2 regions of the Comamonas aquatica genome follow, and region 2 is predicted to be linked to the other one. Evidence: riboswitches for the same ligand, from Rfam matches in the RefSeq annotation. Region 2 holds a riboswitch; the other holds the start of a gene.
What was found. A riboswitch is a leader RNA that binds a small molecule or an ion and turns the genes downstream of it on or off. The one in region 2 is predicted to bind S-adenosylhomocysteine.

Region 1: it holds a riboswitch for S-adenosylhomocysteine, as region 2 does, so the genes downstream of both, metH (methionine synthase) here and ahcY (adenosylhomocysteinase) in region 2, are expected to answer to the same signal.

What each region holds. Positions count from the first base shown of each region.
Region 1 covers NZ_CP072916.1:3,626,976-3,642,280, reverse strand. The annotation lists gene metH (methionine synthase) at 1-1,533, opposite strand, end outside; S-adenosyl-L-homocysteine riboswitch at 1,572-1,681, opposite strand; gene KAQ61_RS17065 (PACE efflux transporter) at 1,829-2,317, opposite strand; gene KAQ61_RS17060 (LysR family transcriptional regulator) at 2,388-3,308, shown strand; gene KAQ61_RS17055 (Bug family tripartite tricarboxylate transporter substrate binding protein) at 3,438-4,409, shown strand; gene KAQ61_RS17050 (hypothetical protein) at 4,474-5,820, shown strand; gene KAQ61_RS17045 (LysR family transcriptional regulator) at 5,822-6,724, opposite strand; gene KAQ61_RS17040 (HTD2 family dehydratase) at 6,876-7,769, shown strand; gene KAQ61_RS17035 (acyl-CoA dehydrogenase family protein) at 7,839-9,005, shown strand; gene KAQ61_RS17030 (CaiB/BaiF CoA transferase family protein) at 9,164-10,336, shown strand; gene KAQ61_RS17025 (MmgE/PrpD family protein) at 10,386-11,741, shown strand; gene KAQ61_RS17020 (tripartite tricarboxylate transporter substrate binding protein BugD) at 11,848-12,855, shown strand; gene KAQ61_RS17015 (VOC family protein) at 12,920-13,297, shown strand; gene KAQ61_RS17010 (HpcH/HpaI aldolase/citrate lyase family protein) at 13,309-14,181, shown strand; gene KAQ61_RS17005 (Glu/Leu/Phe/Val family dehydrogenase) at 14,233-15,305, opposite strand, start outside.
Region 2 covers NZ_CP072916.1:3,101,080-3,116,384, reverse strand. The annotation lists gene KAQ61_RS14670 (GMC family oxidoreductase) at 1-518, shown strand, start outside; gene KAQ61_RS14665 (PHA/PHB synthase family protein) at 672-2,468, shown strand; gene fabI (enoyl-ACP reductase FabI) at 2,563-3,345, shown strand; gene KAQ61_RS14655 (bifunctional enoyl-CoA hydratase/phosphate acetyltransferase) at 3,416-4,849, shown strand; gene KAQ61_RS14650 (acetate/propionate family kinase) at 4,871-6,109, shown strand; gene KAQ61_RS14645 (GGDEF domain-containing protein) at 6,141-7,343, opposite strand; gene KAQ61_RS14640 (AMP nucleosidase) at 7,364-8,860, opposite strand; gene KAQ61_RS14635 (putative bifunctional diguanylate cyclase/phosphodiesterase) at 8,864-10,939, opposite strand; gene dtd (D-aminoacyl-tRNA deacylase) at 11,245-11,700, shown strand; S-adenosyl-L-homocysteine riboswitch at 11,746-11,855, shown strand; gene ahcY (adenosylhomocysteinase) at 11,940-13,355, shown strand; gene KAQ61_RS14620 (TlyA family RNA methyltransferase) at 13,480-14,652, shown strand; gene metF (methylenetetrahydrofolate reductase [NAD(P)H]) at 14,740-15,305, shown strand, end outside.

The DNA of each region.
Region 1 (15,305 bases), 530 kb from region 2:
GTAGTCGTCCTTGTGCATCTCGCCGGCCACGTACTGCATCTCTTCCAGGCTGGGGGTGATCAGGCCGGACAGGCCGATGATGTCGGCCCCCTCGGCCTTGGCGCGCGCCAGGATCTCGTGGCAGGGCACCATCACGCCCATGTTGATGACCTCGAAGTTGTTGCACTGCAGGACCACAGTGACGATGTTCTTGCCGATGTCGTGCACGTCGCCCTTGACGGTGGCGATGACGATCTTGCCCTTGCTGGTCACGTCCAGGCCAGCAGCTTCCTGCTGGCGCTTTTCTTCCTCGATGTAGGGCACCAGGTGGGCCACGGCCTGCTTCATCACGCGCGCGGACTTGACCACCTGGGGCAGGAACATCTTGCCGGCGCCGAACAGGTCGCCCACGATGTTCATGCCGTCCATCAGCGGGCCTTCGATCACATGCAGCGGACGGCCGCCCTTGGCCAGCACCTGCTGGTAGGCCTCTTCCGTGTCCTCGGTGATGAAGTCGGTGATGCCGTGTACCAGCGCGTGCGCCAGGCGCTCGCCCACGGTCTTGGGGGCCTCGGGCGTACCGCGCCATTCCAGCTTTTTGCTGTCGTCCTTGGCGGCGCCCTTGGCGCTGTCGGCAATCTCCAGCAGGCGCTCGGCGGCATCGGGGCGGCGGTTCAGCACCACGTCCTCGACGCGCTCGCGCAGCGTGGGCTCCAGGTCGTCGTAGACACCGATCATGCCGGCGTTGACGATGCCCATGTCCATGCCGGCCGCAATCGCGTGGTACAGGAACACGGTGTGGATGGCCTCGCGCACGGGGTCGTTGCCGCGGAAGGAGAACGAGACGTTGGACACGCCGCCGGACACCTTGGCACCGGGCAGGTGCTGCTTGATCCAGCGCACGGCCTCGATGAAGTCCACGCCGTAGTTGTTGTGCTCTTCAATGCCGGTGGCCACGGCAAAGATGTTGGGGTCGAAGATGATGTCCTCGGGCGCAAAGCCGACTTCATCGACCAGGATGCGGTAGGCGCGTTCGCAGATCTCGATCTTGCGGGCAAAGGTGTCGGCCTGACCTTTTTCGTCAAACGCCATCACCACGGCAGCCGCGCCGTAGCGCTTGACCAGCTTGGCGTGCTTCTTGAACTCCTCGACGCCTTCCTTCATGGAGATAGAGTTAACGATGCCCTTGCCCTGCAGGCAGCGCAGGCCGGCCTCGATCACCTCCCACTTGGAGCTGTCCACCATCACCGGTACCTTGGCGATGTCGGGCTCGGAGGCGATCAGGTTCAAAAAGCGCACCATGGCGGCCTTGCTGTCCAGCATGGCCTCGTCCATGTTCACGTCGATGATCTGCGCGCCGTTTTCCACCTGCTGGCGCGCCACGGCCAGGGCTTCTTCGTACTGCTCGTTCAGGATCAGGCGCGCAAAGGCCTTGGAGCCGGTGACGTTGGTGCGCTCGCCCACGTTGACGAACAGCGTGTCCTCGCCGATGAACACGGGCTCCAGGCCCGACAGGCGCATGGGAGGAATAGAAACGGGGGCAGCAACGGTCATCGCACTCACCTGTGTGAAAAAACTCAGTCAATCGTGGGAACAGGTGAACGCCGTTGCAGTGGCGGCTGCTGCACAACAGCCGCAGGCCCCAAGCCTGACAGCGCAGCCAATCACTGGCTCGCGCGCTGCTGCAGCGCTCCTTGGGGCGAAGCCCGTGATTTTAGAGGGCTGCGGCGGATTGCGGCAGCCTGCATGCGCTATGCCCGGTGACGGCGGGGGCGCTGGCGGGCGATGGAAGGTGTTTTTGGCTGCCAGCACTTATGCAGTCAGCGCCAGCAGCTATCAAAAACGTAGATCAGACCTGGGGCGCCAGCACCTGGGCCGAGGCCGGCAGGCCGAAGACACGGTCAAAACACCAGTTGAAGACGTAGGTGTAGATCAGGAAGAACACCAGCAAGCCGGCCTCCAGCACCGTGGCTTCCCACAGCGAGATGCCGAACCACCAGGCCATCAGCGGGATCAGGATCAGCGCCAAGCCGCCCTCGAATCCCACGGCATGCACCACGCGGCGCAGCACCGAGCGGCCCTTGGTGGCCTGGCGGGCCTCCCAGCGCTCGAACAGCCAGTTGAAGCTGAGGTTCCACAGGATGGCCAGGGTCGAGGCCACCACGGCCATCACGCCGGAGCTGCCCGCGCCCTGGCCGATGGCCATGAACAGCAGGCTGGAGGCCACGATGGCGATGAGCTCGTACAGACCGACAAACACAATGCGGCGCTTGGCGCCTTGCAGGCCCACGGCCTGGGAAACAACTGACACGGTAGAAGACACGGAAGAAACAGACATGCGGCGCAGTGTATGTTCATAAAATTGACAGCAAAAGTTAGGTTATTTCAGTTTTATTGATAGGTCAGCCATGCCCTTCCCCCCCGAACAAGTGCCGCTGTTCCTGGCCGTGCTCGACACCGGCTCGTTCTCAGCCGCCGCGCGCCAACTGGGGCGCGTGCCCTCCGCCGTCAGCATGGCCGTGGGCCAGCTGGAGGCCGAACTGGGCCTGCAGCTGTTCGACCGCCGGGGCCGCGAGCCCACGCCCACGGCCGCCGCGCGCGCCCTGGAACCCCAGGCCCGGCTGCTGGCCCAGCAGCTGCAGCAGTTGAACCAGCAGGCCCTGGCCCTGCACCAGGGGCTGGAAGAGCGGCTGACGCTGGCGATTGCCCCGGAGCTGCTGACCACCCCCTGGGCCGACGCGCTGCGCCCGGTGACCGAGCGCTACCCAGCCCTGGCGCTGGAAGTGCTGGTCGCCCCGCAGGCCGATGCGCTGGAGCTGCTGCACGCCGGCCGGGCCCAGCTGGCCCTGGTGTTCGAGCGCAGCAGCCTGGACGGCCGCGAGGACTTCCAGGAGATGGGCCACGAGGTGCTGGTGGCCGTGATGGCCCCGCACTTCGCCCCGTGGCAGGCGCAGCAGGCCCTGCACGGCGCCGGTGCGCGCCTGAGCGTGGACCACCTGCTGGGCCAGCGCCAGGTGCTGGTCGCCAGCCGCGACCCGCAGCAGACCGACCCGCGCTTCGTCTTTTCGCGCCAGCTGTGCCGCACCGACAGCCACCAGGCGGCGCTGCAGCTCATCAGCGCCGGCCTGGGCTGGGGCTGGCTGCCCAAGGGCCTGGTGGAGTCGCACATCGCGGCCCAGACGCTGCTGGAGATCCCGATGCAGAACCTGAGCAACGGCACGCGCCTGTTCGTTGACTGGGTGTGGTCCCAGCAGCGGCCGCTGGGCCTGGCTGCGCAGCACTTCGTGCAGGGGCTGCGCCAGCACGCGCCCTGGGGGCGCACGCCCTGACCGCGCGGCGCGGCACTGTCCTTGCTTGCGGGGGGCACCGGCTGGCGGCCTCGGGTCCACCCTCTTGAGGGGGTGACCGCGGTGCGCCAGCATGCCTGTCTGCCCCACCCCGCACCAAGGAGTCCCCGCATGATCGATCGCCGCCAGTTCCTCTCCGTCAGTGCCGCCGCCCTGGGTCTGCCCAGCAGCGTGCTGGCGCAAACCGCCTGGCCCACCCGCCCGGTGCGCGTGGTGATTCCCTACGCCGCCGGCGGCGTCACCGACAGCGTCGGCCGCAAGCTGGCCGAACACCTGGGCCAGCAACTGGGCCAGGCCCTGGTGGTGGAGAACAAGGGCGGTGCCGGCGGCACCCTGGGCATGGCCGACGTGGCCCGCGCCCCGGCCGACGGCTACACCCTGGCCCTGAGCGCCATCAGCCCGCTGACCCTGTCGCCCCACCTGGGCAAGCTGCCCTACGACCCGTTCAAGGACATCGTGGCCGTGGCCCCGATGATGTATTCGCCGGTCTATGTGCTGGGCACCAGCGCCCTGTCGGCCACCAGCTGGCAGGAGCTGCTGACGCGCGCCAAGGCCCAGCCCGGCAGCATCCGCATGGCCACCTCGGGCATGGGCTCGGTCGGGCACATCATGCTGGAGCAGATCCAGGCCCAGACCGGCGCCCGCTTCACCCACATCCCCTACAAGGGCGTGGGCCAGACCGTGAACGATGCGGCCGGCGGCCACTTCGAGGTCATGCTGGGCAACCCCTTTGGCACGATCAACGGCCTGATCGAACAGGGCCGCCTGCGCGTGCTGGCCACCACCGGGCCGCAGCGTGCGCCCAACCAGCCCCAGGTGCCGACGCTGGCCGAACTGGGCATGCCCGCGGCCAACCTGACCTCGCTGTTTGGCTTCATGGCGCCCGCCGGCACGCCCCCCGAAATCGTGGCCCGGCTGAACCAGGAGGTGCAGCGCGCCCTGGCCGCCGCCGACGTGCAGCACACGCTGCGCAGCACCGACAACGTGGCCCTGCACCACAGCCCGCAGGAATTTGCCGCCCTGCTGCAGCAGGAAAGCCGCAACAACGCCGCCATCATCCGGCAGGCCAACATCCAGCTCTGAGCCACCGGCGCACGCGCCACCCGGCCGTGCATGGGCACGCCAGGTTTTGCACTACAGTCGGCGCGTGACCCAAGCCCTTCCCCCCTCCAGCAGCACCCCGCCCCTGGCGGCCCCCTCCGTCACGCCCCCCGGCGCCAGCACGGGCGGTGCGGGCTTTGGTGCGGCAGCGGCCGCCCAGGGCTTGCCGCCACCGGCCAGCACCGGCACGCCGGCGGCCCCGGCATCCCCAGCGCCGCCGACGACCACAGCCACCACAGCCACTACAGCCACTACAGCCACCACAGCCACCACAGCCACCACAGCCACCAGCAGTGTCACGGCACCGGCCCGTGCAGCCCAGGTGGCACCGGTGGTGGCCGCCGTGCAGGCGGCCCTGGCCCAGACCGTCAACCTGTCGCCCCAGGCGCAACTGGCCGTCAAGCTCGACGCCTTCCACCATTTAGTGGCCAATCTGGTCACCCAGATTCCGGCCGGCAGTGCCACCCTGCCCGGCAACTGGCCGGCCGCCGGGGTCAGCCCACAGCTGCAGGCCTTCGTGACCGCCCTACTGCAGAACGCCACCGCCGGCCAGCCGCTGCCGCAGCAGCTGGTCAGCCTGCAGGCCTGGCCCACGGCCCTGGCCAATGCCGTGCTGCAACTGGCCGGGCAGGCCGCGGCGGCAGAGGGCGCACCGCCCGCCCTGGCCGCCCCCCCACAGGCCGCCCAGGCGGCTGGGACGGCCACGGCCGACATCCGCCTGCCCAGCCTGCAGAACTGGCTGGTGCAACAAGGGGTGGTGCAGGGCACGGATGGCGAACGTGCTTTCACGCTGTCGCTGCGCGTGCCGGTGGCCTGGGCCCAGGCCCAGGCGGCCCTGGGGGCGGCCTTGCCGCGTCCAGCCGAAGGCCCTGGCGCGACCCCCACCGGTGCTGCGCTGCCCATCGCCTGGGCGGGGCCATCCACCCCGGCAGGCATGCCCAGCCTGGCGGGCCTGCTGCAGCTGCCGTTTGCCGGCAGCGTGCAGCAGTTGAGCAGCGGCAGCATGGGCCTGGTGATGCAGCCGCAGGTGCTGCCCGGCACACCGGCCGCGGCCGCCGCCCAGGCCATGCGCACCAGCGCCATCCTGCAGCTGGAGTTTCAGCCATTGGCCCAGGCCGTGCAGAGCGCGCAGGCCGCGTCGGTCTATCTGCCCGCCCACCTGGTGCCGCAGGAGGTGCAGGCCATGCTGCAGAACAAGGCCACCGACCCCTGGCTGCTGATGGCCCAGGCGCAGGCCGAAGGCCAGGGCCGCAAGCAGCCGAAGAACGCCAACGAGCAATCGCTGTTCTGCAACCGCGCCGGCTGCCAGTACCAGGGCCGCGCCCTGTGCGCCCAGCCCTTTTGCGCCGAAATGAACTACCTGTGGTCCGTGGACCGCGCCCAGCGCCGCTGACTCAGGCGGGCGGGACTGCGTGGTGGCGCTGCACGGCGGCCATCAGTTCCTGCACATGGCTGGCCGGCGCCACGCCTTCGCGCACCAGCATGTAGCGCGGGCGCACCGCCCAGGCGTCGCTCAGCGCGATGCGGCACAGCCGGCCATCGGCGGTGCTGCGCAGGGCCGCGCTTTCCGGCACCACCGCCACGCCCACCCCGGCCGCGACCATGCGGCACATGGCATCGAAGTTCGACACCTGGATGCGCAGCTTGAGCGTCTGCCCCAACTGCTGGGCGATCTGGCTCAGAAAGGTCTGCAGCGTGCTGCTGCGGTGCATGCCCACGAAGCGCTCGTGCAGCACCTCGGCAAAGGCCACCGCGGCCACGCCCTGCCAGCGCGCATCGTTGGGCGCCACCAGCACCAGGCGGTCGGTGCTGAAGTGCAGGCTGCGCAGGCCGTGCGTGTCGACCTCGCCGGCAATGATGCCCAGGTCCGCGCGGCCTTCGCGGATGTCGCTGGCGATCGCGGCGTTCGGGCGCTCCTGCAGGTCCACGCTGATGTGCGGGTGCGCCATCAGGTAGGCGGCCAGGATGTCGGGCATGAACTCCGTCACCGCCGTGGTGTTGGCAAAGACCCGCACATGGCCGCGCAGGCCGGCGCCGTACTCCTGCAACTCGGACTGCAGCTGCTGGGCCTGCTGCAGCATCGCCCGGGCGTGGAACAGGAAAGCCTCGCCCGGCGGCGTTAGGCGCACGCCGCGAGCCTCTCGAATCAGCAAAGGCATGCCGGCCTCTTCCTCCATCGCCTTGATGCGTGCACTGGTGGCCGCCAGTGACAGGTGGGATTGCTCCGACGCCTTGGTGAGGCTGCCGCTTTTGGCCACCTGCAGGAACAGCTGGAAGTCTTTCAATTCAAGGCGCATGGTGATTCCGGGTTAGTACCAGGGTGCGCCTGGCTTTTGAAAAACCGAAGGCTTGCTCCCAAAAGCTGTGATTGTAGAAAGCCTGGCGGCGCCAGAAGATGGCGGCAACACCCCCTGCTCCAGGCCGCGTGCCTGATGGAGAGAACGCCGCATGAACCACGCTGTGACACCCCAGATCGACCCCGCCCTGCTGGCCCATCTGCAATCCTGGCAAGGCAAGTCCGAGACCACGCCCGACACCATCACCGCCGCGCCGCTGCGTGCGCTGTCGGCCACGCTGGACCGCGATGACCCCGCCCCCCACGCCGGCACGGCCGTGCCGCCGCTGTGGCACTGGCTGTACTTTCTGCCACACGCCCGCCAGAGCGAGATCGGCCCCGACGGCCACCCGCAACGCGGCGGCTTTCTGCCGCCCGTGCCCCTGCCACGCCGCATGTGGGCCGGCGGGCGCCTGCGCTGGGACACGGCCAACCCGCTGCAGGTCGGGCAGGCGATGGAGCGCGTGTCCACCATCCGCTCGGTGACGCACAAGGCCGGGCGCTCGGGCGAGTTGCTGTTCGTGCTGGTGGAGCACCAGTTCCGCAACGCCCAGGGCGTGTCCCTGACGGAGGAGCACGACATCGTCTACCGCGCCGCCGCGCAGCCCGGGGATGCGGCCCCCGTGCCCGTGCGCCCGCCGCTGGACGGCCAGCCAAGCTGGTCGCGCGTGATCACGCCAGACGACGTGCTGCTGTTCCGCTACTCGGCGCTGACCTTCAACGGCCACCGCATCCACTACGACCGCAAGTACGTGACCGAGGTGGAAGGCTACCCAGGGCTGATCGTGCACGGCCCGCTGATCGCCACGCTGCTGATCGACCTGCTGCGCCGCAGCCTGCCCCAGGCCCAGGTGCAGAGCTTCAGCTTCAAGGCCGTGCGCCCCACCTTCGACCTGCACGCCTTCAGCGTGCATGGCAAGCCTTCGGCCGACGGCAAGACCATCGAGCTGTGGGCCCAGGACCACGAAGGCTGGCTGACCATGCAGGCCACCGCCACCCTGGCCTGACACATCCAAAACAGGAGCTGCCAGCGCTTGCCGGACAAGCGCTGCAGGCCCAAAACGCTTGAAACCGCCATGATCGAAAAAACCCTCTCCCACAACCACCACGAGATCCGCGACGCCATCCGCGACCTGTGCCAGGCCTTCCCCGACGAGTACTTCCGCCAGGTGGACGAGGCACGCGCCTACCCCGAGCAGTTCGTCCACGCACTGACCGAGGCCGGCTGGCTGGCCGCGCTGATCCCGCAGGAGTACGGCGGCTCGGGCCTGGGCCTGACCGAGGCCAGCGTGATCATGGAAGAGATCAACCGCTGTGGCGGCAACTCCGGCGCCTGCCACGGCCAGATGTACAACATGGGCACGCTGCTGCGCCACGGCTCCGAGGCACAAAAGCAGAAGTACCTGCCCAAGATTGCCTCGGGCGCCTGGCGCCTGCAGTCCATGGGCGTGACCGAGCCCACCACCGGCACCGACACCACCAAGATCAAGACCAGCGCCGTCAAGAAGGGCGACCGCTACGTCATCAACGGCCAGAAGGTCTGGATCAGCCGCATCCAGCACAGCGACTTCATGATCCTGCTGGCGCGCACCACACCGCTGGCCGAGGTGACCAAGAAGAGCGAAGGCATGTCCATCTTCATGGTCGACCTGCGCGAAGCGGAAAAGAAGGGCATGACCGTGCGCCCCATTCCCAACATGGTCAACCACGAGACCAACGAGCTGTTCTTCGAGGACCTGGAGATCCCCGCTGAGAACCTCATCGGCCAGGAGGGCCAGGGTTTCAAGTACATCCTCGACGGACTGAACGCCGAGCGCACGCTGATCGCCGCCGAGTGCATCGGCGACGGCTACTGGTTCATGGACCGCGTGACCCAGTACGTCAAGGACCGCAACGTGTTTGGCCGCCCCATCGGCCAGAACCAGGGCGTGCAGTTCCCGATTGCCGAGAGCTTCATCGAACTGGAAGCCGCCAACCTGATGCGCTGGAAGGCCTGCGAGCTGTTCGACGCGCACGAAGCCATGGGGGCCCAGGCCAACATGGCCAAGTACCTGGCGGCCAAGGCCAGCTGGGAAGCGGCCAACGTCTGCCTGCAGTTCCACGGCGGCTTCGGCTTTGCCTGCGAGTACGACGTGGAGCGCAAGTTCCGCGAGACACGCCTGTACCAGGTGGCGCCGATCTCGACCAACCTGATCTATTCCTACGTGGCCGAGCACCTGTTGGGCCTGCCCCGTTCTTTCTGACATGGACAACCCCCTGAGCGGCTGCACCGCCTCCCCCTTCGCTCGCGCTGTGCGCTGCGGGCAGGGGGACGACGCCCTCGCTGCGGGGCGGCCCTGGCTCGGCGTCTCTGGCCCAGGCCGCGCCGCATTGCAGGCCCACTTCGGATATTGGATTGCACATGATTCGACCTCTTGACGGCATCACCGTCGTCTCTTTGGAACACGCGGTGGCCGCACCGTTTTGCACGCGCCAGCTGGCCGATTTGGGGGCGCGCGTCATCAAGGTGGAGCGGCCCGGCAGCGGCGACTTTGCGCGCGGTTATGACCAGCGCGTCAACGGCCAGTCCTCGCACTTCACCTGGATCAACCGCAGCAAGGAAAGCCTGGCGCTGGATGTGAAACAGCCCCAGGCCAAGCAGGCGCTGCTGGAGCTGCTGAAGGCCGCCGACGTGCTGGTGCAGAACCTGGCACCCGGCGCGGCCGCGCGCATGGGCCTGTCGTACGCGGCCTTGAAGGCGCACAACCCGAAGCTCATCGTCTGCGACATCAGCGGCTATGGCGCCGATGGCCCCTACCGCGACAAGAAGGCCTACGACCTACTGATCCAGAGCGAGGCCGGCTTCCTGTCGGTCACCGGCACGCCGGAGACGCCCAGCAAATCCGGCATCTCGGTGGCCGATATCGCCGCGGGCATGTACGCCTACACCAACATCCTGTCGGCCCTGCTGCTGCGCGGCAAGACGGGCAGCGGCAGCCACATCGACGTGTCCATGCTCGAAGCCATGGGCGAGTGGATGGGCTACCCGCTGTACTACGCCTACGACGGCGCGCCACCGCCGCCGCGCACCGGTGCCAGCCACGCCAGCATCTACCCCTATGGCCCCTTCGTCGCTGGGGACGGCAAGACCGTGATGCTGGGCCTGCAGAACGAGCGCGAATGGAAGGCCTTTTGCGACACCGTGCTGCAGCAGCCCGCAGTGGCCACCGACGCCCGCTTCTGTTCCAACGCCCAGCGCAACGCCCACCGCGAAGCCTTGCAGGCGCTGATCCTGCAGACCTTTGCCGCGCTGACGGCGGCGCAGGTGGTGGAGCGGCTGGAGGCCGCCGGCATTGCCAACGCCCGCGTCAACGACATGGCCGACCTGTGGCAGCACCCGCAGTTGCAGGCGCGCCAGCGCTGGCGCACCGTGGGCACGCCCGCAGGCGAGGTGCCGGCCCTGCTGCCACCCGGCGTGAACAGCGCCTTCGACTACCGCATGGACCCGATTCCCGCCGTGGGCCAGCACAACGCCAGCATCCTGGCCGAGCTGGGCTGGAGCGCCGAGCAGATCGCCGCGCTGGCCGCTGCCTGATGCACCAAACATAGCAGTCAGCGCAAGCCCTGCCTGTACCGGAGACCTTATGAAGCAAGAAACTGCCATCCAGATCCATCCCCTGGCCACCTTTGCCGCCCAGCTGCGCTGGGACGATGTGCCCCAGCCTGTGCAGCGCAAGGCCGAGGACCTGTGGGTGGACTGGTTCGGCTCGGTGCTGGCCGGGCAGAACGCCCGCCCGGTGCACAGCATTGCGCGCTTTGCGCTGTCGCAGGGCCCGGCATCGGGGCCATGTGAAGTCATTGGCCAAAGCACCACAACATCCCCCATGATGGCCGCACTGGCCAATGCTGCGGCCGCGCATGTGGCCGAACAGGACGATGTGCACAACGGCTCGGTGTTCCACCCCGCAGCAGTGGTCTTCCCGCCGGCCTTGGCCGTGGCCCAGAGCCTGGGCGCCAGCGGCGCGCAGCTGATGGCCGCCTGCGTGGCGGGCTATGAAGTCGGCATCCGCGTGGGCGAGTTCCTGGGGCGCAGCCACTACCGCATCTTCCACACCACGGCCACCGCCGGCACGCTGGCCGCGGCCGCCGCCGTCGGCCACCTGCTGGGCCTGACACCGGCGCAGATGCAGCACGCCTTTGGTTCGGCCGGCACGCAGTCGGCGGGCTTGTGGGAGTTTCTGCGCACCGCCGCCGACAGCAAGCAGCTGCACACCGCGCACGCCGCCGCGGCCGGCCTGATGGCGGCCTACTTGGCCAAGGACGGCTTCACCGGCGCGCAGGACATCTTCACCGGGCCACAGGGCCTGGCCGCCGGCATGAGCACGGACGCCCATCCCGCGAAGCTGAGCGACGGCCTGGGCACACGCTGGGCCACGGCCGAAACCAGTTTCAAGTGGCATGCCTCCTGCCGCCACACCCACCCGGCCGCCGATGCGCTGCTGCAGGTGATGCAACACAACCATTTGCAGCCCGCCGACCTGGCCCAGGTGACCTGCCATGTGCACCAGGGCGCCATCGATGTGCTGGGCCCCGTGGTGGAGCCCAGCACGGTGCACCAGAGCAAGTTCTCCATGGGCACCGTGCTGGCCCTGGCCGCGCGCTTTGGCCATGCGGGTTTGACCGAATTCGACAGCCACTTCCTGGCCCCGGACACTGTGGCGCTGCGCGAGAAGGTGCGGATGGTGCTGGACACCGAGGTGGACACCGCCTACCCGCAGCGCTGGATCGGCAAGGTCACGGTGCAAACCACCGATGGCCGCACGCTGCACGGCCGGGTGGCCGAGCCCAAGGGCGACCCGGGCAACACCTTGAGCCGCCAGGAGATCACCGACAAGGCCTTGCGCCTGGCGGCCTATGGCAGCCAGGTGCCCGCCGCGCAGGCCGTGGCCCGGCTGTGGCAGGTGGCCCTGTGGCCCCGTGTGCAGCGCCTGCTGGACTGAGCAACTGTTTTTGCATGCCGGTGGCGGGGGCCGCCGGCATGTGTTCCCCCCGGGCACAGAGGCGACACCGACAACGCCCGTCCCATGTTCTACCTAGGAGACCACCATGACCCACCCATCCACCTCTTCCTCGCGCCGCTGGGCACTGAAGGCCTGCGCCGCAGGGGCCGTGCTGGCCTGCAGTGTGGGCCCGGCCCTGGCCAGCAACTGGCCCGACAAGCCCGTCACCCTGGTGGTGCCCTATAGCGCCGGCGGCCCCACCGATGTGGTCGCCCGCCTGCTGGCCGTGCCCATGGGCCAGAGCCTGGGCCAGAGTGTGCTGGTGGAGAACACGGTGGGCGCCGGTGGCACCATCGCCCCCACGCGCGTGGCCAAGTCCAAGAACGACGGCTACACCATCCTGATCCACCACATGGGCATGGCCACCGCGCCGGCGCTGTACAAGAAGCTGCCCTATGACCCGCTCAAGGACTTCGAGTACATCGGCCAGGTGCTGGACGTGCCCATGACGCTGCTGTCGCGCAAGGACTTCCCGGCCAACAACTTCCAGGAGCTGCAGGACTACGTCAAAAAGAACCAGGACAAGGTGTCGCTGGCCAACGCCGGCATCGGTGCGGTGTCGCAGCTGTGCGGCATGCTGTTCATGCACCAGTTGGGCGTGAAGCTGACCACCATCCCGTACAAGGGCGCCGGCCCGGCCATGAACGACCTGATGGGCGGCCAGGTCGACCTGCTGTGCGACCAGACGACCCAGACCGTGCCCGTGATCAAGGATGGCAAGCGCGCCAAGGTGTTCGGCGTGACCACGTCCGAGCGCCTGTCCTCGCTGCCCGACATTCCGACCCTGAACGAGCAGGGCCTGAAGGGCTTTGACGTGAAGGTCTGGCACGGCATGTACGCCCCCAAGGGCACGCCCAGCGAGGTGGTCACCAAGATCAACCAGGCGCTGAACGTGGCCCTGAAGGACGCGACCGTGAAGGCCCGCATCGCGGACCTGAGCTCGGACCTGGTCTCGCCCGAGAAGGCCACGCCGGAAGGCCTGCGCAAGCACCTGGAAGCCGAAGTGGCGCGCTGGGGCAAGGTGATCCGTGAAACCGGGGTCACGGCCGAGTAAGCCCCCGACAGGCGCGCGGCGGCCGGTGGCGGCCCCGCGCGCCGCCCACCTGGAGACTGTCCCCATGATTGACCACCTGGACCACCTGGTGCTGACGACCACCGACGAGGCCGCGTGCACGCACTTCTACTGCACCGTGCTCGGCATGCAGCTGGAAGTGTTCGGCGCGGGCCGCAAGGCCTTCGTCTTCGGCGCGCAGAAGATCAACCTGCACATCGCCGGCCGCGAGTTCGAGCCCAAGGCACAGCACCCCACGCCCGGCGCCCTGGACCTGTGTCTGATCACGCGGCTGCCCATGGACCAGGTCCAAGCCCGGCTGGCCGCGCATGGCATTGCGGTCGAATGCGGCCCGGTGGCCCGCACCGGCGCGCAAGGCCCCATCACCTCGGTCTATGTGCGCGACCCCGACCAGAACCTGATCGAGCTTTCCCAATACCCGTGACGCCGTCGACCATGTCCCCCCTGCTGCGCAATGCCTGCTCTTTCCTCTTCGTTCCGGCCAGCCAGCCCGAGCGCCTGACCAAAGCCCTGGCCAGCGGCGCCGACCTGGTGATTGCCGACTGGGAGGACGCCGTGGCCCCGGGCGCCAAGGCGGACGCCCGCCGCATGCTGGAAGCGGCCGTGCAGGCCCTGCCGGCCGCGCAGCGCGCCCGGCTGCTGGTGCGCACCAACGCCACCGGCACGGCCTGGTTCACGGCGGACGTGCAGGCCCTGGCACGCCTGGTGCAGCTGGGCGTGGCCGGCGCCGTGGTGCCCAAGGCCGACCACCCCGCCACCTTGCAGCAGCTGGCCCAGGCGACCGGCCCCCACTGCGCCCTGGTGCCGCTGATCGAAAGCGTGGCCGGCCTGGATGCTGTGGATGCCCTGGCCCAGGCGCCGCAGGTGGTGCGCCTGGCGTTTGGCCACCTGGACTTCCAGGTCGATGCCGGCATGCAGTGCGGCCCCGACGAAGGCGAGCTGCTGCCCACCCGCATGGCCCTGGTCATGGCCAGCCGCCGCGCGGCCCTGGCCGCGCCGATTGACGGCGTGACCGTCGACACCCGCGATGCGGCCCGCACCGCCGCCGACAGCCAGCGGGCCCTGCGCATGGGCTTCGGCGGCAAGCTGTGCATCCACCCGGCGCAGCTGGCAACGGTCCACCAGGTGTTTGCCCCGAGCGCCGCCGCCGTGGCCCAGGCCCAGGCCGTCGTGCAGGCCATGGCCGACGCTGCCGGGGGCGTCTGCACGGTCGACGGCAAGATGGTCGATGCCCCGGTGCTGCAGCTGGCGCAGCGCACGCTGCAGCGGCATGCCTGGGCACAGCAGCGCACGGCCCCCACGGCATGAAAAAAAGCGGCCCAAAGGCCGCTTTTTTTGAGAGGTGCGCGCAGCGCACGATCAGGGGTACAGACCGCGCATTTCGCGGGCGTGCAGGATGCGCTTGCACGCCACGATGAAGGTGGCCGTGCGCAGGCTGACCTTGTTCTCCTGGGCCACCTGCCAGATGGAGGCAAAGGCCTCCTGCATGATGCGCACCAGGCGGGCGTTGATCTCGTCCTCGCTCCAGAAGAAGCTGGAGAAGTCCTGCACCCATTCGAAGTAGCTCACTGTCACGCCGCCAGCGTTGGCGATCACGTCGGGCAGCACCAGCACGCCCTTGTCGTTCAGGATGTCGTCGGCCTCGGGGGTGGTCGGGCCGTTGGCGCCCTCGATCACCAGCTTGGCCTGGATGCGGTGGGCGTTGTCCTTGGTGATCTGGCCTTCCAGTGCGGCCGGAATCAGGATGTCGCAGCCCACGCCCCAGAAGTCGTCGTTCGCCATGGATTCGGCACCGGCGAAGCCGCCGACACCTCCCTGGGTGCGCACGTGCTCCAGCAAGGCCGCCACGTCCAGGCCGCTGGCGTTGTAGATGGTGCCCGTGTGGTCCTGCACCGCCACCACCTTGGCGCCCGCATCGGCAAACAGCTTGCCGGCGGTGCCGCCCACATTGCCGAAGCCCTGGACCGCCACGCGCGCCCCTTCCACGGGCAGGCCGGTCAGCTTGGCCGCTTCCACGCCCACGGTGAACACGCCGCGGCCCGTGGCCTCGACACGGCCCAGCGAACCGCCCAGGTCCACGGGCTTGCCCGTGACCACGCCGGTGGCGGTGGCGCCGGTGTTCATGGAGTAGGTGTCCATCATCCAGGCCATGATCTGGCCATTGGTGTTCACGTCCGGTGCGGGGATGTCCTTGGAGGGGCCGATCAGCAGGCCGATCTCGCTGGTGTAGCGGCGCGTCAGGCGCTCCAGCTCACCCTTGGACAGCTTGCGCGGATCGACGCGGATGCCGCCCTTGGCGCCGCCGTAGGGCACGTTCACGGCCGCGTTCTTCACCGACATCCAGGCCGACAGGGCCATCACTTCGGACAGCGTCACGTCCTGGTGGAAACGCACGCCGCCCTTGCCGGGGCCGCGGCTGAGGTTGTGCTGCA
Region 2 (15,305 bases):
TCTGGGGCCATGGTTTTTCCTGCCACCTGTGCCTGCTGCAGCCGCACAGCCGCGGCCAGGTGCGACTGCGCAGTGCCGATCCGCTGACCCTGCCGGCCGTGGACCCGAACTTCCTGGGCGAAGCCCGGGACCTGGCGCCCATGGTGCAGGGGGTGCGCAGCATGCGCCACATCCTGGCCCAGCCGGCGCTGGCGCGCCATGGCGCCAGGGAGCTGCCGGCCTCGGCTGCGGCGCAGACCGAGGCGCAGATCGCCGACTGGCTGCGGCAGACTGCCGACACGATCTACCACCCGGTCGGCACCTGCCGCATGGGCCCTGGCCCCCTGGACGTGGTCGACAGCCAACTGCGGGTGCACGGGGTGCAGGGGCTGCGGGTGGTGGACGCCTCTATCTTTCCGCGCATCACCAGTGGTAACACCAACGCCCCGACCATCATGGTGGCAGAGAAGGCGGCGCACTTGGTGCTGCACGCTGCGCAGCATGCCGCAGCGGCGGTTGGCCTGGTCAGCATGGCGTAAGGCGCGGAGCGCGGGCTGGGCGTCAAGCCGCGGACGCCGGGAAGCGGGTGAAGCTTGATGCGAATCAAGGTGCGGAGGTTTGGATTTGGTGGTTGCGGTGGTTTTCCCGAGAATGGTTACTGGTAGCTACAGTTGTAACCATTAGGCCCCGAGATGAGCGAGACTTCACCGAACATACCGACCCGCCCAACCCATGGCGCTTCCCCAGCCGAAGCCGCGCAGGCCCTGGATGACCAGGTGCGTGCCGCGCTGAGCGCCGGCACCATGGGCCTGTCCCCCGTGGCCCTGGGTTTGGCCGCCGCCGACTGGATGATGCACCTGGCCACGGCGCCGGGCAAACAGATGACGCTGGCCCACAAGGCGGTGCAACTGGCGCAACAGGCTGCGCAAGCCAGCCTGCAGCCCAGCAGCGAAAGCGATGCCCGCTTCAAGGACGTCGCCTGGCAGCAGTGGCCTTACCGGGCCGTCAAGGAACACTTCAAGGCGGCCGACAGCTGGTGGCGCGAGGCCGCGCAGGTTGACGGTATGACGCGCCACCACAGCCATGTGGTCGAGTTCTTCACCCGGCAGTGGATGGATGCCCTGTCGCCGTCCAACTGGGCGGCCACCAACCCCGAGGTGCTGGTCAAGGCCAAGGCCACGCAGGGCGAGAGCCTGCGCCAGGGCGTGAAGCTGTTTGCCGAAGATGTGCAGGCCGCGCGCAAGGCCAAGGCCGACACTGCGGCCGACCAGCTGGAGCCGCTGGAATTCGCCGTCGGCCAGGATGTGGCGTGCACACCGGGCAAGGTGGTGTTCCGCAACCACCTGATCGAGTTGATCCAGTACAGCCCGCAGACCGAGCAGGTGCTGCCCGAGCCGGTGCTGATCGTGCCCTCGTGCATCATGAAGTACTACATCCTGGATCTGTCGCCGCAGAACTCAATGGTGCGCTACCTGGTCAGCCAGGGCCATACGGTGTTCATCGTCTCCTGGCGCAACCCGGATGCCTCCGACCGCGACCTGAAGATGCAGGACTACCTGAGCACCGGCGTGCTGGAGGCCATGGCGGCGGTGAAGTCGCGCACCGGCGCAGCCAGCATCCACACCGTGGGTTATTGCCTGGGCGGTACCTTCCTGGCGATTGCGGCCGCCACCCTGGGGCGCTTGCAGCGCAAGAAGACCCGCACGGCCAAGGAGCAGGCCCTGGTGCCAGCCGATATGCCCCAGCTGAGTTCGGTCATTCTGCTGGCGGCGCAAACCGATTTTGCCGAGCCCGGGGAGCTGGGCGTGTTCATCGACGAGGACCAACTGGCCAACCTGCGCCAGCGCATGAACGAGCGTGGCTACCTGTCCGGCAAGCAGATGGGCGGCTCCTTCCAGTTCCTGGCCTCCAAGGACCTAGTGTGGTCGCGCAACACGCGGCGCTACCTGATGGGCGAGGACGATGCCAGCTTCGACCTGATGAGCTGGAATGCCGACCAGACCCGCCTGCCCGCGCGCATGCACAACGAGTACCTGACGTCGCTGTTCCTGAACAACGCGCTGGCATCGGGGCAGTACCGCTTTGCCGGGTCGACGGTGGCCCTGATGGACATCGCGGCACCGATGATGGTGGTGGGCACCACGCGCGACCATGTGTCGCCCTGGAAGTCGGTCTACAAGATCCACCTGCAGACCGACACGCACGTCACCTTCGTGCTGGCCGCCGGTGGGCACAACGCCGGCATCGTCTCCGAGCCCGGACGGCCACGGCGCAGCTACCAGATCGCCAGCGTGGAAGAAGGCCATGGCTGGACCGATCCCGACGACTGGGCCGCGCGCACGCCGGTGGTCCAGGGCTCCTGGTGGGAGGCCATGGATGCCTGGATCAAGGCCCGCTCGGGCACACCGATGAAGGCCCAGCCGATCCGGGCCGAGCACGTGGTGTGCGAAGCCCCGGGCGAGTACGTCATGGTGCGTTACGCCGACTGACGGCGGAGCGCATCCCCCATACTGGCCTGGCCACCGTGTGCCAGGCCCCCGTTTTTCATAGCTACAGCGCCCAGGCGCAAGAGAGGGAGAGAGGATGCAGAACAACGCAGCCCATGCATTCAGCGTGGCAGGTAAAAAAGGTCTGGTGCTGGGTGTGGCCAACGATCGCTCGATCGCCTGGGGGTGCACGGCGCAGGCCCGCGCCCAGGGCGCCGAGGTAGTGGCCTCGTGCCTGAACGACAAGGCCCGCAAGTGGGTGACGCCGCTGACCGACCCCATCGGTGTCGACCTGGTGAACTGCAACGTGGAAGAGCCCGGCCAGCTCGAAGCCCTGGTGGAGCACGCCGTGCGCAAGCTGGGCAAGCTGGACTTCGTGATCCACTCGATCGCCTGGGCCCCGCTGGACGATCTGCACGGCGATGTGGTGGACAGCTCACGCGAAGGGTTTGCCCGGGCGATCAGCGTCTCCTGCCACTCGTTTGCAGAGCTGGCCAAGCTGTGCGCGCCACACATGCCGGATGGCGGCAGCATGCTGTCGATGAGCTACCTGGGCTCCGGCGAGGCCGTGCCCAACTATGGCCTGATGGGCCCGGTCAAGGCAGCACTGGAGTCCATGGTGCGCTACATGGCCATGGAGCTGGGGCCGAAGAACATCCGTGTGCATGCGGTCTCGCCCGGCCCGATCCTGACGCGCGCCGCCTCGGGAATTGCCGACTTCGATGGCCTGATGGCCTCGGCCCAGGCCAAGGCGCCGCTGCAGCGGCTGGTCACGCTGGAAGAGATTGCCCAGCTCAGCACCTTCCTGTGCTCGGATGCCGCCTCTGGCATGACGGGCCAGACCATCTATGTGGACGGCGGCGTCCACGCCGTGGACTGAAGATCCCCCTGGATTTTTGGCTTTTGCAGAACTGCACCGGCGCCCCGGCGCCGGTCGACCGGAGAAACCCATGAACACCCAAGCCCCTGCGATGGAATGGATGGAAAACGTCACCTACGACGAGCTCGAAGTCGGCCAGAGCGCCCGTTTGCTGCGCACCGTGACGCTGGAGGACATCCAGGCCTTTGCGGCCGTGTCCGGGGACATCAACCCCGCCCACCTGAACGCCGAATATGCCGACGCCACCATGTTCCACGGCGTGATCGCGCATGGCATGCTGGGCGCGGCGCTGATCTCTGCCCTGTTCGGCACCCAGTTTCCCGGCCCTGGCACGATTTACCTGGGCCAGGAGCTGAAGTTCACCAAGCCGGTGCGCATCGGTGACACCCTGACCGTGGTGGCGACGGTGACCGAAAAGGACGACGAGAAAAAGCGCGTCAAGATGGACTGCCTGGTCACCAACCAGAAGGGCGAAGTGGTGCTCAAGGGCGAAGCCAGACTGATGCCGCCGACGCAGAAGGTCAAGGTGCCCACGGTGCACGCACCGCAGATCCAGCTGTTCGACCCGGAGGCCCGCCTCAAGGACTTGCTGGCGCGCGCAGAGCCGCTGCCGGCGGTGCGCTGCGCCGTGGTCCACCCCTGTGACGAAGGATCGCTCAGCGGTGCCATGGACGCGGCACGCCACGGCCTGATCGTGCCGGTGCTGATCGGCCCCGAAGGCCGCATCCGCCGTGCGGCGGAGCAGGCCGGCATCAACCTGGATGGCGTGGAAATCCATGCCGTGGAACACAGCCATGCGGCGGCCGAATTGGCGGCCAGCATGGCGGCCAGCCAGCAGGTGGAAATCCTGATGAAGGGCAGCCTGCACACGGACGAACTGCTCAAGGCCGTGCTGGCGCAGCCGGCCCTGCGCACGGGCCGCCGCCTGTCGCACGTGTTCCGCTTCGATGTGCCTCTGTACAGCAAACCCTTGCTGATCACGGACGCAGCTATCAACATCCGCCCCACGCTGCAGGAAAAGGCCGACATCATCCAGAACGCGATCGATTTCGCGCGCGTGCTGGGCACGGCCGTGCCCAAGGTGGCGATCCTGTCGGCCGTGGAAACCGTGACGCCCAGCATTCCCTCCACGCTGGACGCCGCGGCCCTGTGCAAGATGGCCGACCGTGGACAGATCACGGCGGCGCAGCTCGACGGCCCGCTGGCCTTCGACAACGCCATCTCCATGGACGCCGTGCGCATCAAGGGGATTGCCTCCGAGGTGGCGGGGCAGGCTGACATCCTGGCCGTGCCCGACCTGGAAAGCGGCAACATGGTGGCCAAACAGCTGGAGTACCTGGCCGGTGCCTCGGGCTCCGGGCTGGTGCTCGGCGCCCGCGTGCCGATTGCCCTGACCAGCCGTGCCGACGGCCCGCAGGCCCGCGTGGCCTCGTGCGTGCTGGCGGTGCTGTCCGCCCACGACCGACGCCAGCAGCAGGCAGCCAACGCCTGGAAGCAGGGCTGACCCCAGCCAGGAGACACGCACATGGCCATTCTTGCGGTGAACGCCGGCTCCTCGTCCCTGAAGTTTTCCCTGCACCCGCTGCAGGAAGGGCAGGTGCAGCCCTATGTCCTGTCGGGCTGCATCCAGGGGCTGGAGCCCCAGGGGACGCCCGTCATGGACTGGGTATATCTAGGAAAAAAGCACTCTGAGCCTCTTGCAGTCAGCGCAGGCAGCTCTTCTTTTGAAAGTGCCTTGCAGAGCCTGCGGGCCCTGGTGCACCGCCTGGAGGCGGCACCGGACATCCAGGCCGTCTCGCACCGCGTGGTGCATGGCGGCGGCGTGTTCACGGGGCCGGTGCTGGTGACCGACGAGGTGCTGGCGCAGCTGGCGCGCTTCAACTCGCTGGCGCCTTTGCACCAGCCGCACAACCTGGAGGGCATCCGCCAGTTCCGGGCGGCGTTTCCCCAGCTGCCGCAGGTCGCGTGCTTTGACACGGCCTTCCACGCCAGCATGCCCGAGGTGGACTTTGCCTTCGCCCTGCCGCAAGCGCTGCAGGAGCAGGGTGTGCGCCGCTACGGTTTCCATGGGTTGTCCTACCAGTACATCATGTCGATGCTGCAGACGCACACCATCCGCGGCCGTGGCCGGGTGGTGATGGCCCACCTGGGCAATGGCGCCAGCCTGTGCGCGGCCCTGGCCGGCAGCAGCGTGGCTACCACCATGGGCTTTTCGGCGCTGGATGGCCTGATGATGGGCACGCGCAGCGGATCGCTCGATGCTGGGGTGTTGCTGTACCTGATGGAGCAGGGTTGGCCCCATGCCCAGATCGAAAAGCTGCTCTACAAGCAAAGCGGGCTGCTGGGCGTGTCCGGCATTTCGGCCGACATGCGCAAGCTGCGGGCCGATGGCAGCGCGCCGGCGCAGCGCGCCATCGACCAGTTCACGCACCGGGTGATCCGCGAGACCGGCGCCCTGGTCGCCTGCCTGGGCGGGCTGGATGCCATCGCCTTCAGCGGCGGTATTGGCGAGAACGATGCCGTGCTGCGTGCCCAGGTGTGCGAACGCCTGGGCTGGCTGGGCATCCGCATGGACGAGCAGCGCAACCAGGCCGCCAACGGACAGGGGGCCTATGCCATCCATGCCCCGGACAGTGCCGTGGAAGTGTGGGTGGTGCCCACCGACGAGGGGCGCATTGCGGCCAAGGAGGCGGCTGCCTTGCTGGCCGGGCAGCCTGTGGCAGCACAGCGCCAGGCGCAGCACCCAGCGTTGGCACAGGACTGAGCGTCGCCTTTCGCCGCGCTCCGTCGCGGCTTCAGGCGGGCGTCTGCGCCGGACTGAGGGCTGTGGGCGGTTGCGGCCGCTCCACCACCGTGCCGAACACCAGGCGCCGGCGGCCCTGGCTTTTAGCTTGGTACAAGGCGGTGTCGGCCCGCTGCAGCAGCTGATCCAGGTTTTGATCGCTGTCGGTCTGCAGGGCACAGCCCGCACTGATGTGCAGGGCAAAGCCCAACTCCTGCTGCGCGCGTTGCAGCAGCGCTGCGCTGAAGCGTTGGTAGAAGCTTTGCACGCCATCCGCATCGGCATGCAGCAGCAAGCAGAACTCTTCGCCGCCCCAGCGCGATGCCATCTCGTTGGGGCGCATCTCGGCGTGCAAAACCTTGGCGACCAGCTGCAAGGCGTGGTCGCCGGTGGTGTGACCATACTGGTCGTTCACGTTCTTGAAGTGGTCCAGATCCAGCAACACCACCGCCAGCGGCAGATGCTGGCGCTGTGCCAGGGACTGCATGCGCGGTGCGGTTTGCAGCAGCGCATGGCGGTTGGCCAGGCCAGTCAACTGGTCGGTCAAGGCCATGTCACGCAATTTCTGGTTGGTCTCGTCGCGCCAGGCCACCAGCATGCTGACCAGCGCCAGGCTGCTGCACAGCTGGGCCAGGATGGCGAACAGGTAGTTGGCGGCGGAGTCGTGGGCGAATTCCCGCAGCCAGGGGGTGTAGTACGCCAGGTAGGCGCGTGCCAGCAGCCCCAGGCTCATCGTGGTGGCGCAGGCGGCCATCAGATAGCGCCAGCCGCGGGCCACCGGACGCAGGGGGTGCAGGCACATCCAGCCCAGGCAGGCGACGCTGGTGCCATGGTAGAGGCTGTACCACGCCAGCCGTGTCGGGATGTCGTGCAGCCACCAGGCAAAGCCCAGCGGCCCCAGGATGGCCAGTCCGATGACCAGCCAACGCAGGGGGCGTGGTCCCAGCCAGCACTGCAGGGCCTGGGCCATCTGCCATTGGGCGGCAGCGGCTGCGCAGGTGGCGGACAGGCTGAGTACCGGGTCCCAGAAGGTGCCGCGGATGCGGCTGGCGACCAGGATCAAGGACCAGCCCAGGGCTTGCAGGAGAAAGTAGCGCTGCACGTGCCGTGCTGCCGGGCTGACCGGGGAACCCATGGCCCAGGGCAGGGCCAGGCCGATGGCTGCCAGGTTGATGGCGATCAGGATGGCCATCGAAGCGAAGTCCAACTGGGGCATGGGTGTGGGGCGCGGTGTTTTTACTGGAAGGCAACTTCGGCAAAGCTGCGCAGCTTGCGGCTGTGCAGGCGTTGCGTACCACCGTCGCGCAGCAGTTCCACGGCACGCATGCCGATGCGCAGGTGCTGGTCCACGCGCTCCCGGTAGAAGTGGTTGGCCATGCCCGGCAGCTTGATCTCGCCGTGCAGCGGTTTGTCGCTGACGCACAGCAGTGTGCCGTAGGGCACGCGAAAACGGAAGCCGTTGGCCGCAATTGTGGCCGACTCCATGTCCAGCGCCACGGCGCGGCTCTGGCTGAAGCGGCGCTGCGGCAGGTTGTCGGGCAGCAGCTCCCAGTTGCGGTTGTCGGTGCTGGCCACGGTGCCGGTGCGCATGATGCGCTTGAGGTCGTCGTCCGATACCTGGGCCACGTCGGCCACCGCCTGTTGCAGCGCCTGCTGGATCTCGGCCAGCGCCGGAATCGGTACCCACAGCGGCAGCTCCTCGTCCAGCACGTGGTCCTCGCGCACGTAGGCATGGGCCAGCACATAGTCGCCCAGGCGCTGGCTGTTGCGCAGGCCCGCGCAGTGGCCCAGCATCATCCAGGCGTGCGGGCGCAGCACGGCGATGTGGTCGGTGATGGTCTTGGCGTTGGCCGGCCCGACGCCGATGTTGACCATGGTGATGCCGCTGCGGTCGGCGCGCACCAGGTGGTAGGCCGGCATCTGCGGCAGCCGGGGCGGGGGGGCGCCCAGCCTGTCCACATCCTCGGCGGGCAGGCCGGCGCGGCGGGTGACCACGTTGCCGGGCTCGATGAAGGCGATGTACTCGCTGTCCGGTCGGGCCATCTCGGCGTGGCCCAGGCGGATGAATTCGTCGATGTAGAACTGGTAGTTGGTGAACAGCACGAAGTTCTGGAACCACTCGGGTGCCGTGCCCGTGTAGTGGCGCAGGCGGTGCAGCGAGTAGTCGATGCGCGGTGCGGTGAACAGCGACAGCGGCAGGGCCCCGCCGGGGCGCGGCTGCCAGGTGCCGTTGGCGATGCCGTCGTCCATGGCGGCCAGGTCCGGCAGGTCGAACACTTCGCGCATGTACTGGCGCCGTTGCGCGCTCAGGCTGCCTTCGACGTGGTCGTTGTCCGCGAACGAGAAGTGGATGGGGATCGGCTGGGTGCTGAGGCTGACCTCGAACTGCACGCCGTGGTTGCGCTCCAGCAGGCTCAGCTGCGTCAGCAGGTAGTGGCCGAATAGGTCGGGCCGGGTGATGGTGGTCTCATAGACCCCGGGATGGTCCAGGAAGCCGAAGGCCAGGCCCGATTCCGGCCGACGCACGCTGTGGGCCTGGATGCGCAGCAGCGGGTACCAGGCCCGCACGGGCTGCGGGAAATCCTGGCCTTCCACATAGGCCTGCATGGCCTTGCGCAGGTGGTCGATCTGTTGCTGGTAGAGCCGCTGCAGCTGTGCCAGCGCATCCTGGGCGCGGGCAAAGACGGTGGGCTCGGACGCCAGGGTGAAATATGAAACAGGGGTGTGTGCCATGCCTCATTGTGGCGCACTCATTTGACAGCGGTGCTGCTGCCAGCGCAGCGCCTCCTCGGCCGCCATCGGGCGGGCCAGGTAATAGCCCTGGATCAGGTCGCAGTGCATGGCCTGCAGCATGTCCCACTGCGCCTTGGTTTCCACCCCTTCCGCCACCGTGCGCAGGTTCAGGCTGCGCCCCATCTGGATGATGGCCTGGATCAGGCTGACGTCGTCGGCATCCTGGGGCGTGTCCTTGACGAAGGAGCGGTCGATCTTGATCTTGTCCAGCGGATAGCGCTTGAGGTAAGCCAGCGAGGAGTAGCCGGTGCCAAAGTCGTCGATCGACAGGCGCACGCCCAGCTGCCGCAGCGCCTGCAGCGTGTGCAGCACATGCTCGGACTGCTTCATCAGCGTGGTCTCGGTCAGCTCGATCTCCAGCCATTGCGGGTCGATGCCGGTGTCGGCCAGCACCAGTTGCACCTCCTCGACCAGGGTGCGCTGGTTGAATTCGGTGGCGGACATGTTCACCGCCACCACCACGGGCGGCAGGCCGGCATCGCGCCAGGCGCGCAGCTGCTTGCAGGCGGCGCGCATCACCCAGCGGTCGACCAGGGAGATCAGGCCCCGCGCCTCGGCAAAGCCGATGAACTCGGCCGGCGGCAGCAGGCCGCGCTGCGGGTGCTGCCAGCGCACCAGGGCCTCAAAGCCCTCCAGCCGGTTGGTGGCCAGGTTCCACAGTGGCTGGAAGTGCAGCACCAGCCCCTGGTCATTGGCCACGGCCTCGCGCAGCAGGCGGTCCTGCACCAGCAGGCGGCTGGGGCGCACCTGCAGGTGGGCGCTGTAGTACTGCAGGTGGCCCTGGCCCAGGCTTTTGGCGGCCTCCATGGCGGCGCTGGCGTTGAGCATCAGCTCCTCGGCCGTGCTGCCGTCCTCGGGGTAGATGCTGACGCCGATCGAGGCCGGCAGGTTCACCGCCTCCTTGGGCAGCACATAGGGCTTGTTCAGCGCGAAGCGCAGTTCGCGCAGGATGCAGTCGGGCTGGCAGGCAGTCAGCGGCGAGGCCAGCACCACCACGTACTCGTCGGCGCCCAGCCGGGCGACCAGGTCGTCGGGGTGGACCTTGCTGCGCATGCGGCGTGCGGCATCGATCAGCAGCTTGTCCCCGGCGTCGTGACCCAGCGAGTCGTTGACGTCCTTGAAGCGGTCCAGGTCCACGTACAGCACGGCAATGTGCTGCTGCGTACGCTCGGCCTGCAGCAGCACCTGGCGCAGCTGCTGCATCAGCCCCTGGCGGTTGGGCAGGCGGGTCAGCGGGTCGTGGTTGGCCAGGAAGTAGACCTCGGCCTCGGCGCGCTTGCGCTCGGTGATGTCATTGAGCACCAGCATGCCGTAGGTGTCCCCATCCTCGGGCAGCAGGTGAACGGCGATTTCTACGTCCAGCTCCTGGCCGCCGTGGTGCAGCAGGCGGGTTTCGTGGGCGTGCTCCGTGCCCTGGTCGATCAGGCTTTGGGCTTCGGCGCGCAGCACGTGGGGCAGCAGGTGCAGCACCGGGCGATCCAGCAACTGGTGCAGCGGGTAGCCGGTCAGGGCAATCGCGGCCGGGTTGGCGTCGAACACCCGGCCCTGGCGGAAGAAGATGATGGCCTCCCGCGTGGCGTGGGCGTAGCGCTGCAGCCGTGTGTCACTGTCCTGCACCATCTGCAGGGCGTCGGTGTGCGACAGGTCCTGCAGCGGAATCACCACGATGGCGCGCACCGCGCCGTGTTGCACGTCGGCCACCAGCTGGGTGGGGACGGCCTGCTGGCGGGCAAAGCGCAGCGGGGTCTGCAGGCTGGTGCCGGGCTGCGGGCTGTCGGCCAGGCGTTCCAGCTCGCACTTCCACTCGTTCCAGGTGCAGGGGGACAGATAGCTTTGCGGCGCCTTGTCCAGCAGCTCCTGGCTGGGCATCTCCAGCAGCCGGGCGTAGGTGGCGGTGGCCCAGATGCACCGTCCGCCCGGCCATTGCAGGTAGGCCATGGGCGTGCCGGTGGCCACGGCCACGGCGTGCAGCAGGTCGTGCGGCGGAACGAGGGGGGCACGTGGGGGCACGTTGCTCATGAGACAGATGGGCTTGAGAAGGGCGGTGGTGGCGAGCGGGCGCAAGGCCCGGCTTGCATGGACAATCACCATCCATGCAGGAAGAGCCGTGGGTATACCCAAAGCCCGGTGACTGCGTTTTGCGTTACGGCAAGGCGCGCCGCCGATCGCTGCCGTTGGAGCAGTTTGTGCAGGCTCTCCCAGACCAACGGCGGTGCCATTGAAAACCGCAGCTGTTTGCGTGCCCAGGGATTGGTTTCTGGGCCGTTTTGGCATGGATTGCCATGTAGGACGAGCGCAGGCAGCTATGAAATTGTGAGATTGGTGTGATCACTGTGTTGCAACGCGTGCGCGCCGCGCATGTCGAAATCGACGGTCAGGTGGTGGGGCGGATTGGCGCGGGCCTGCTGGCCCTGGTGTGTGCCGAGCAGGGCGACACCGAGCAGGAGGCCGACAAGCTGCTGGTCAAGGTCCTGAAGCTGCGCATCTTCAGCGACGCCGAGGGCAAGATGAACCGCAGCGTGCAGGACGTGGGCGGCGGGCTGCTCATCGTCAGCCAGTTCACGCTGGCGGCCGATGCCAGCGGCGGCAACCGGCCCAGCTTCACCCAGGCGGCGCGGCCCGAGGCGGGGCGGCGCCTGTACGAGCATGTGGTGGAGCAGGCCCGGCGCCTGCACCCCGTGGTGCAGACCGGTGGGTTTGGCGCTGACATGCAGGTGCACCTTGTCAACGACGGGCCGGTGACGATTCCCCTGCGCATCGCTCCCCCTGCCGCGGCCTGAGCCTGGCACGCCGGCCAGGGCTCGATTACAATCTGGCCCTCTTTTCCTTCCGAGGAGCGTTGCAGCGTGCACCCGATGGGCGGTGCCGTGAGGCTCGGAAGGGCAGCAGACCGTGGTCACGCGGCCTCGCTCCTAGGCAACGACGCTCACCCACGCTTTCTGTGCGGTGAGGCCTCTGTCATCAGCCCCCAATCCCCAGAACGTGGTTTTTTCAAGTTGTTTTCCGCACCGGAGAAACCATGAGCAATACCCAAGACCGCGCAATCGCCGACATTTCCCTGGCCGACTGGGGCCGCAAGGAAATCAGGATTGCCGAAACCGAAATGCCTGGCCTGATGGCCATCCGCGAAGAGTTCGCTGCAGCCCAGCCCCTGAAGGGCGCGCGCATCACCGGCTCGCTGCACATGACCATCCAGACGGCCGTGCTGATCGAGACGTTGAAGGCCCTGGGCGCCGATGTGCGCTGGGCGTCGTGCAACATTTTCTCGACGCAAGACCACGCTGCCGCCGCGATCGCCGCCACCGGCACGCCCGTGTTCGCCATCAAGGGTGAATCGCTGGAAGACTACTGGGATTACACCCACCGCATCTTTGAATTCGGCGCCGCCGGCACCGAAGGCGAAGGCCCCAACATGATCCTGGACGATGGTGGCGATGCAACCATGCTGATGCACCTGGGCCAGAAGGCCGAGAAGGACCTGTCCGTGCTGGCCAACCCCGGCTCGGAAGAAGAGCGCATCGTGTTTGCCGCCATCAAGGCCAAGCTGGCCGTGGACCCCACCTGGTACACCCGCAAGTCGGCCCAGATCATCGGCGTGACCGAAGAAACCACCACCGGCGTGCACCGCCTGAACGAGATGAGCGCCAAGGGCACGCTGCTGTTCCGCGCCATCAACGTCAACGACTCGGTGACCAAGTCCAAGTTCGACAACCTGTACGGCTGCCGCGAATCCCTGGTGGACGGCATCAAGCGCGCCACCGATGTGATGATCGCCGGCAAGGTCGCCTGCGTGGCCGGTTACGGTGACGTGGGCAAGGGCTCGGCCCAGGCCCTGCGTGCCCTGAGCGCCCAAGTGTGGGTGACCGAGATCGACCCGATCAACGCCCTGCAGGCTGCCATGGAAGGCTACAAGGTCGTGACCATGGAGTACGCCGCCGACAAGGCCGACATCTTCGTGACCACCACCGGCAACAAGGACATCATCCGCCACGAGCACATGGTGGCCATGAAGGACCAGGCCATCGTCTGCAACATCGGTCACTTCGACAACGAAATCGACGTGGCTTCGATCGAGCAGTACCAGTGGGAAGAAGTCAAGCCCCAGGTGGACCAGATCACCTTCCCCGACGGCAAGAAGATCACCCTGCTGGCCAAGGGCCGCCTGGTGAACCTGGGCTGCGCCACCGGCCACCCCAGCTTCGTGATGTCGTCCTCGTTCGCCAACCAGACCATCGCCCAGATCGAGCTGTTCACCAAGCCGGCCGAGTACCAAGCCGGCAAGGTCTACGTGCTGCCCAAGGTCCTGGACGAAAAGGTCGCGCGCCTGCACCTGAAGAAGGTCGGCGCCATGCTGACCGAGCTGACCGATGAGCAAGCCGCCTACATCGGTGTGAACAAGCAAGGCCCTTACAAGCCTGACACCTACCGCTACTGATCATGGCGGACCGGAGCCGCGGCAGGGGCCGTGGCTCTGCCCTGGGTAAACATCCATTTTTATAGCTGCATGCGCAGACTGGATGTGCGCTCAGGGTCTGTTTGAGTATTAAAGGAAAGACGCTATGCGCGCAGATGTATTTTTGGTGGACCACGGCTACGCCACCACCCGCTCCCAAGCGCAGCGCCTGATCGCTTCGGGCGTGGAATGGCGCCTGACGCCGCTGGCCCCGTGGAAGAAGGTCGCCAAGAACGGTGACGACATTCCCGCGGGCGTCGAGCTGAAGCTGCTCGACAACGCCGAGGCCAAGTACATCTCGCGCGGCGGCCTGAAGCTCGAAGGCGCGCTCGAGGCCACCGGCCTGAAGGTCGACGGCCTGCGCTGCCTGGACGTGGGCCAGAGCACCGGCGGCTTCACCGACTGCCTGCTGCAGCGCGGTGCGGCCCAGGTGATCGGCGTGGACGTGGGCCACGGCCAGCTGCACGAGCGCCTGCGTGCCGATGTGCGCGTGGTCTGCGTGGAAGGCATGAACGCCCGCGCCATGACCGCCGAGGTGCTGCAAGACGCCTGCGAAGAGGTGATCTCTGAGCGCTGGGAAGAGGAAGAAGACAACGACACCCAGCCCAAGGCGCCCTACGCCTGGATGCGCAATGGCGGCCAGGTCGACGAGGACTACGACGACAGTAACGACGCCAAGGACAGCGACATCGAGGCCTTCAAGGCCGAGCGCGCGGCCAAGGCCAAGGCGCGCGAAGAGGGCACCGTGCCGACCGAGCGCCGCCGCAAGGCGGAATACGCCGAGGTGGACACCACGCCCCTGTTCGACTTTGTCACCGGCGATGTGTCCTTCATTTCGCTGACCCTGGTGCTGCCTGCCGTGGTGCGCCTGCTCAAGCCGCACGGCCAGTTGCTGATGCTGGTCAAGCCCCAGTTCGAACTGCAGCCTGGCCAGATCGGCAAGGGCGGCATCGTGCGCGAGCCGGCCCACTTCCAGGAAGTGGAAGAGCGCGTGCGCACCTGCCTGACCGAGCTGGGTCTGGAGGTCAAGGCCTGGATGGAATCCGCCATCGAAGGTGGCGACGGCAACCGCGAGTTCTTCATCCATGCGGTGCAAGGCCAGACCATCAAGGGGCTGGGTGAGCCCCTGCCCGATCAGCCCGCGGCGCCGGCGGCCAAGCGCGTGTCGCGCACGGTGCTGCGCGAGCTCAAGCGCATCGACGTGATCGACGACGAGGAAGACGGCTACAACGTCCCCGGCCCGGCACGACCCAAGCGCAAGAACACCAAGAAATACTGACGGTGGAACCCGGGGGCCGCATGACTGCAGGCCCCTGGCCGTGACCCCAGACCGCCAACAGCCTGCCGGGAGGGCAGGCGAGGAGAGATGAACGTGGTAAACGCAAACCCCAGCAGCTTCCCCATCAGCTTCGAGTTTTTTCCCACCAAGACGCCCGAAGGCGCGGCCAAGCATGTGCAGGTGCGCCAGGACCTGTACGCGCGCAAGCCCGAGTTTTGCTCGGTAACCTATGGCGCGGGTGGCTCCACGCAGGCCGGCACCTTCAGCATGGTGCGCGACATCCAGGCCGAAGGCATGCAGGCGGCTTCGCACTTTTCCTGCATCGGCGCGACCAGCGACAAGGTGCGCGCGGAGCTGCAGCAGCTCCAGGACATGGGCGTGCGGCGCATCGTGGCGCTGCGCGGCGACCTGCCCAGCGGCTATGGCCTGGGCGGTGAATTCCACTACGCCAGCGACCTGGTGGCCTTCATCCGCCGCGAGTTCGGCGACTGGTTCCACATCGAGGTGGCGGCCTACCCCGAGACCCACCCCCAGGCCCGCTCACCCGAGGCGGACCTGAAAGCTTTTGCTACAAAAATCCAGGCCGGCGCCAGCTCCGGAATCACCCAATATTTCTACAATGCGGACGCTTATTTTCGTTTTGTCGAGGGGAT